One region of the Micromonospora sp. NPDC051924 genome, then DNA from elsewhere that is predicted to be linked to it. Evidence: riboswitches for the same ligand, from Rfam matches in the RefSeq annotation. Region 1 holds a riboswitch; the other holds the start of a gene.
The links. Region 1 has a riboswitch for ZMP and ZTP ahead of ACZ6S5_RS17840 (metallophosphoesterase). Riboswitches for the same ligand answer to the same signal wherever they lie in the genome.
Positions count from the first base shown of each region.

Region 2: another riboswitch for ZMP and ZTP. It lies ahead of ACZ6S5_RS23950 (glycine hydroxymethyltransferase); the one in region 1 lies ahead of ACZ6S5_RS17840 (metallophosphoesterase).

Region 1 is NZ_JBVJJA010000020.1:70,726-73,926, reverse strand. Features, by position in the region: gene ACZ6S5_RS17855 (VOC family protein) at 1-371, shown strand, start outside; gene ACZ6S5_RS17850 (VOC family protein) at 442-813, opposite strand; gene ACZ6S5_RS17845 (Rv0361 family membrane protein) at 947-1,405, shown strand; ZMP/ZTP riboswitch at 1,445-1,521, shown strand; gene ACZ6S5_RS17840 (metallophosphoesterase) at 1,542-2,426, shown strand; gene ACZ6S5_RS17835 (thymidine kinase) at 2,429-3,148, opposite strand.
Region 2 is NZ_JBVJJA010000033.1:13,879-17,079, forward strand. Features, by position in the region: gene ACZ6S5_RS23950 (glycine hydroxymethyltransferase) at 1-1,182, opposite strand, end outside; ZMP/ZTP riboswitch at 1,201-1,290, opposite strand; gene ACZ6S5_RS23955 (hemerythrin domain-containing protein) at 1,368-1,868, opposite strand; gene ACZ6S5_RS23960 (S8 family peptidase) at 1,981-3,201, opposite strand, start outside.

The sequences.
Region 1 (3,201 bases):
CCGACGACGTCACCGCTGCCGCCCGCTGGTACAGCGAGCTGCTCGGCGTCCCGCCGTACTTCACCCGCCCGGTAGAGGGGACGCCCGCGTACGTCGAGTTCCGCGTCGGCGACCACCAGCACGAGCTGGGCATCATCGACCGCCGGTTCGCCCCGCGTCCCCGGCCGCAGGAGGCCGGTGGCGCGGTGGTCTACTGGCACGTCGACGACGTCGAGGTCGCCTTCGCCCGGCTGCTGGAGCTGGGCGCCACGGCGTACGAGAAGCCGGTCGAGCGGGGGCCGGGGTTCGTGACCGCCTCGGTGGTCGACCCGTTCGGCAATCTCCTCGGCGTCATGTACAACCAGCACTACCTGCGGATGGCGGCCCGGTGACGGCGTGACCGGACGAACCGGCGCAGGCCGGCTCGTCGGGCGGGCGACCACCCGACGAGCCGCCCCACCGTCAGCCCTGCGGACGCGGGCAGAGGCAGAAGGGCTGCCCGACGGGGTCGAGCAGCACCGTCCACCGCTCGCCGCCCGGCTGGAACTCCGGCCGGCTGGCACCGGCCGCCACGAACTCCTTCTCGGCGACGGTCACGTCGTCGACGTACAGGTCGAGGTGGTAGCGCTTCCCGGCGGTCTCGTCCGGCCAGGCCGGCGGGGTGTAGCCGGGCACCAGGCCGAAGCCGATCGAGACCCCGTCCTTGCTGATCATCGCGTACTCGGCCTGGCTGTGGGTGACCTCCCAGCCGAGGGCGCGGGAGTAGAAGCCGGCGTGGGCGACCGGGTCGGAGCTGTCGAGGTTGACCATCGCGAGGTCGGCGTGCACTGTCATGCCACCCATCCTGGCGACGGAAGCTGACACCTTCTGGCAGGTACCTCCGGCGGATTTCGGCCCGCAGCCGGCCGTGGCGACAGCGGCTCAACTTCCTGCGGGCGCCCGCCGCTGTCTCTACGGTCGGTAGGTGATGGGCAGGGAGCAGGGGTGGACCAGGCCGGCCCGGCGGCGCCGGCCGGTCCGCGCGGGCGTGCTCGTCGGCGGCCTCGGGCTCGGCATGTGCCTGGTCGGGGTGGCCGGCCTCGCGGTCTGGAACGTGCAGGTGGTGCTGCAGGCCAACGGCCCGGTCCGGGAGACCGCCGACACGTTCTTCCGGCAGGTCGCCGCCGGCGACACCGACCAGGCGTACGAGAAGCTCTGCCGGACCGCGCGCGGCAAGTGGAGCCAGGTCGGCTTCGGCAGCTGGGTGCGCACCCCGCCGCAGGTCAGCGGCTACGAGATCGTGGACGTGTCGGTGGCCACCCGGAGCGGCCGGCCGCGCGCCACGGTGAAGGTGCGGCTGACCCGCGAGGGCGGCGCCAGCGAGGAGCGGGACCTGCCCGTGGTGCAGGAGGACGGCAAGTGGCGGGTGTGCGGGGACCCGTTCTGACCCGTCGGGGGCAGCGCGCCCGCCCGCTCGTCTCCTAGGCTGTCGGTACACGACTGGCGCGGGTGGGCGACCACCGGGGAGTGAGGTCGGGGGCGTCGACCGCCTGGGTGCCCTCATCGAGGAGATGAGGAGCCGCATGAGTTCCCCCGTACGCCACCGGATCCTGCACCTGTCCGACACCCACGTCGGCGCGAACGGCTTCGACGAGGACGGCGTGGACGCCCGCGCCGCCCTGGCCGGCATCCTCCACGACGTGCGGCACGTGCCGGACCTCGACCTGGTGGTGGTCAGCGGCGACGTCGCCGACGACGGCTCGGTCGCCGGCTGCGCCGCGGTACGGGAGGCGGTCGGCCGGTTCGCCGCCGAGCGGGGCGTACCGCACGTGTACTGCACCGGCAACCACGACCGCCGGGACTCCTTCGCCGCCGTGCTGGGCACCGGCCACCTGGCCGCCGACGGCACCGACGTCGGTGAGCCGGCCGACCCGGCGGGCGAGCACCGGGCGGCCGTCAGCGTGGTACGCGGGCTGCGCGTGGTGACGCTCGACAGTCTCGTGCCGGGGGCGGTGCACGGCCTGCTCGATGACCGGCAGCTGCGCTGGCTGCGCACGCTGCTGTCCCGCCCGGCCGAGGCCGGCACGGTGATCGTGCTGCACCACCCGCCGATCGCGCTGCCCTCGTCGCCGCTGATGGCCTCGGTCAACCTGCGTGATGCCGCGCGGCTCGCCGACGCCGTGGCGGGCACCGACGTGCGGGCGATCCTCTGCGGCCACTACCACCTGCAGCTGTCCGGCTCGCTGGCCGGGGTGCCGGTGTGGGTCACCCCCGGCGTGGTGACCCGCATCGACCTGACCGCGCCACCGGCGTGGGAGCGGGCGGTGACGGGCGCCGGCGCGAGCGTGGTCGACCTGGGTGGCCCGGGGTCGCCGATGTTCCACACCCTGCACGCCCGGGATCCGCGGGCGGGCCGGCAGGTCTACCTGGTCGATGCCGTCTCGGGGGTGGACGTGCCGGCGCAGTGAGCTCAGCCGCGCGGGCCGAGGTCGCCGGAGCGGTAGTGCCGGCGGCAGAGCACCCGGTAGCGCACGTCGGCGGTGTCCACGGTGTCCCCGATGACGACCTGCTCACCCTCGCGGACCACCCGACCGTCGACGACCCGGGCGTTGAGCAGCCCTTCCCGGCCGCACCAGCAGAGCACCTCGACCTGGATGCGGGCCACCTCGTCGGCGAGTTCGAACAGCCGCTGCGCGGCCGGGAACAGGCAGGAGCGGAAGTCGGTGGCCAGGCCGAAGGCGTACACGTCGACGTCGTAGTTGTCGACCAGTTCGGCCATCTGCTCGACGTGCTCCAGGTTGTAGAAGGACGCCTCGTCGCAGATCAGGTAGTCGACGCGTACCCCTTCGGCCCAGGCGTCGCGGACCAGGTCGCGCAGGTCCAGCGCGTCGGTGACCTCGATGGCCGAGTGGGCCAGCCCGATGCGGGTGGTTACCTGCGGGCCGAGCGAGCGGTCGATGCGGGTGGTGACCAGGCCGCGGCGGCCCTGCCGGGCGTGGTTGTAGTTCATCTGCAGGGCCATGGTGGACTTGCCGCAGTCCATCGGCCCCCAGAAGAACTTCAGCGCGGCGGCGTGCAGCGGCCGACCGTCGACGGCGCGGGCGGCGGCACAGCCACCGGGGCGGTCGTCCCCGGGCCCCGGGAGGGGTCGGGCCAGGCAGATCGGGGCGGCAGCGGCGTCGTCGGTCACGTCGGGGCAGCCTAGCCCATCGACACCGGAGGATCGGTCCGCGCGCGGCCCTC
Region 2 (3,201 bases), on a different contig from region 1:
GTTCGGGTCCTGCGGCACCGCGTTGCGGTTGGTCACGATGCCCGAGTCGAGCAGCGCCTGTTCGGCCTGCCGGCCGGTCAGGCCGTACCCGGAGACGTCGATCAGCACCAGGTGGTTGTCGGTGCCGCCGGTGACCAGCTTCGCGCCCCGGCGCAGCAGCCCCTCGGCGAGCGCCTGGGCGTTGGCGACGATGCGCTGCGCGTAGTCGGCGAAGTCGGGGCGGCGCGCCTCGGCCAGGGCCACCGCCTTGGCGGCCATCACATGCGGCAGCGGGCCGCCGAGCACCATCGGGCAGCCCCGGTCGACCTGGTCGGCCAGCTCCGGGCCGCAGAGCACGAGGCCGCCGCGCGGGCCGCGCAGCGACTTGTGGGTGGTGGTGGTGACGATGTGCGCGTGCGGCACCGGGTCGAAGTCGCCGGTGAAGACCTTGCCCGCGACCAGGCCGGCGAAGTGCGCCATGTCGACCATGAAGGTGGCGCCGACCGAGTCGGCGATCTCCCGCATGATCCGGAAGTTGACCTTACGGGGGTACGCCGAGTAGCCGGCGACCAGGATCAGCGGCTTGAACTCGCGGGCCGCCTCGGCGACCTTGTCGTAGTCGATCAGGCCGGTGGCCGGGTCGGTGCCGTAGCTGCGCTGGTCGAACATCTTGCCGGAGATGTTCGGGCGGAAGCCGTGGGTGAGGTGGCCGCCGGCGTCCAGCGACATGCCCAGCATCCGCTGGTTGCCCAGCTCGCGGCGGAGCGCGAACCAGTCTGCCTCGGTGAGCTCGTTGACCTGCCGTACCTGGGCCTTCTTCAGGGCCGGCGACTCGATCCGGTCGGCCAGGACCGCCCAGAAGGCGACCAGGTTGGCGTCGATGCCCGAGTGCGGCTGCACGTACGCGTGGGCGGCGCCGAACAGCTCCTTCGCGTGCTCGGCGGCGAGCGCCTCGACGGTGTCGACGTTCTGGCAGCCGGCGTAGAACCGGCGGCCGACGGTGCCCTCCGCGTACTTGTCGCTGAACCAGTTGCCCATGGCCAGCAGGGTCGCGGGGGAGGCGTAGTTCTCGCTGGCGATGAGCTTGAGCGACTCGCGCTGGTCGGCCAGCTCCTGCCCGATGGCGTCCGCCACCCGCGGCTCGACGGCGCGGATCACCTCCAGCGCGCTGCGGAAGGCGGTGGACTCGGCGTTCGGCGACATGCGACCTCCTGATGACGTGCGGAAGGCCCAGGCGCTCGGCGTGCGTCCTTGCGACGGGACCGCTTCCCGATGGTGCTCCATCCCCACGCGCCAGTCACGGCCCGCGCCGATCCTACCGGGTACATCCCGGCGGGCGACACGTGACGGGCCCGACCGCGCAGGTCGGGCCCGTCAGGGGGTGGAGGTCAGGCGGTGGCGGCGTCGCGGGCGCTCCTGCGCGCCTTCGGGTCCTCGGGGCTGCGCGGGGCGTCGGGGCGCAGGGCGATCATCCGCTCGCCGATCTCCTGGAGCTGGTTACGGCCGAGCGCCTCGCGGACCTTCGGGAACCACTCCTGCTCCTCCTCCTCGACGTGATGCTCGACGTTCTCGATCAGCACCGTGGTCTTGGCGACGAACCGCTCGTCGGTGGCGTCCAGGCCGGCGAGTTCGGCGCAGAGCAGGTCCGCCACGTGGTGCTCCTCGTACGACTCGAGGATGTCGTCCTCCAGGTCGGGCAGGAGCCGGCGGATCTCCGGGTACATCACCTCGTTCTCGAGGTACGTGTGCACGGTGAGGGCGGCCAGGATCTCGTTCACCAGTTCCTGCCGGCGGGCGGCCGGGCCGTCCTCCGCCTTCTCGAACTCGCGGAACAGGCGGCGCATCTCCTTGTGGTCCTCTTTGAGCAGGACGATCGCGTCGGTGGACACCGGCACCTCCTCGTACGGGCTGTCGACGGTGATCCACTACCCGAGCGATGAGCGGCGAAACGGATGGGGCCCGGCGACGTGTCGCCGGGCCCCACCAGGGTTTCGCTACCGCCTACCTCACCACGTTGTACGCGTCGACCATGCCGGCGCCGTAGAACGAGTTACGCGCGCCGCCGGAGCAGGTCGCGTCGTACGCGTGCGGGCCCGACGAGATCAGCGGCACCGGGTTGTAGACGCCCTCCGGGCAGGACTGCGCCACCGACGTACCCTCCAGGAACGCCGCCAGCGCGCCCGGGGTCAGCCCGGGGTGCGCGGACAGCGCCAGCGCCGCGACGCCGGTGGCGTGCGGGCCAGACATCGAGGTGCCCTGCTTGTAACCCCACCCGTTGGTCTTGGTGGCGGTGTTGAAGGTCGTCGACAGGATGGCGTCGGTGAGGGTCGAGCGCACACCCTGGGTCCGGTACCGGGTGTCGCCACCCGGCGCCGTCACGTCCACCACGCCCAGACCGTACGAGGAGTAGTAGCTCTTCGCGCCGGTCGGCCCGACCGCGGAGACGGTCACCACGCCCGGAGCCTCCGCAGGGAGGTCCATGCAGGCGCTGGTCAGGTTCTCGCGCGCCTCCGGCGTCCCGTCGTCCGGGCTGCCGTAGTCGGAGATCTTGTGGGCCAGGTCGTAGTTGGAGTTGCCCGCGGACGCCACGTTGAGCACGCCCTTGGACTGCGAGAAGCGGATGGCCCGCTGCACGGCCTGCCACACCGGACGCTGGCGCGCGTCGTTGCGGCAGTTCAGCTCCCACGGGTCGATGTAGTAGCTGTTGTTGGTCAGCTGCATCCCGTGGGTGGCGGCCCACATGAACCCGCAGACCGCAGCCTCCGGGTAGATGTAGCCGTCGTCGTTGACCACCTTGACGGCGGCGACCTTGACGCCCGGCGCGATGCCGGTCACGCCGACGCCGTTGACGGCGGCGGCGATGGTGCCGGCCACGTGGGTGCCGTGGTCGCTGGTGGTCGGGTTCCACGCCGCCTCGGTGGTGTCGACGACACCGCCCAGGCAGGAGGTGCTCTTGTCCTTGGCGATCTGGGTCGCCAGGTCCGGGTGGCTGCTGGAGATACCGCTGTCCAGCACGCCGACGACGACGTTCGAGCTGCCGGTGGTCACCGCGTGGGCCTGCGGCAGGCGGATCATGTTCATGTCCCACTGCTGCCCGTAGAGCGGCTCCATGGCCGGGTCGCCGGTGGCGTTGGCGACGTCGGCCGCGGAGACCTCCACGGTCTCGCCCTCGTCGAGGGCGGTGCCCAGGCCGGTGGTGGCGGCGACCGACTCGACGCCCGC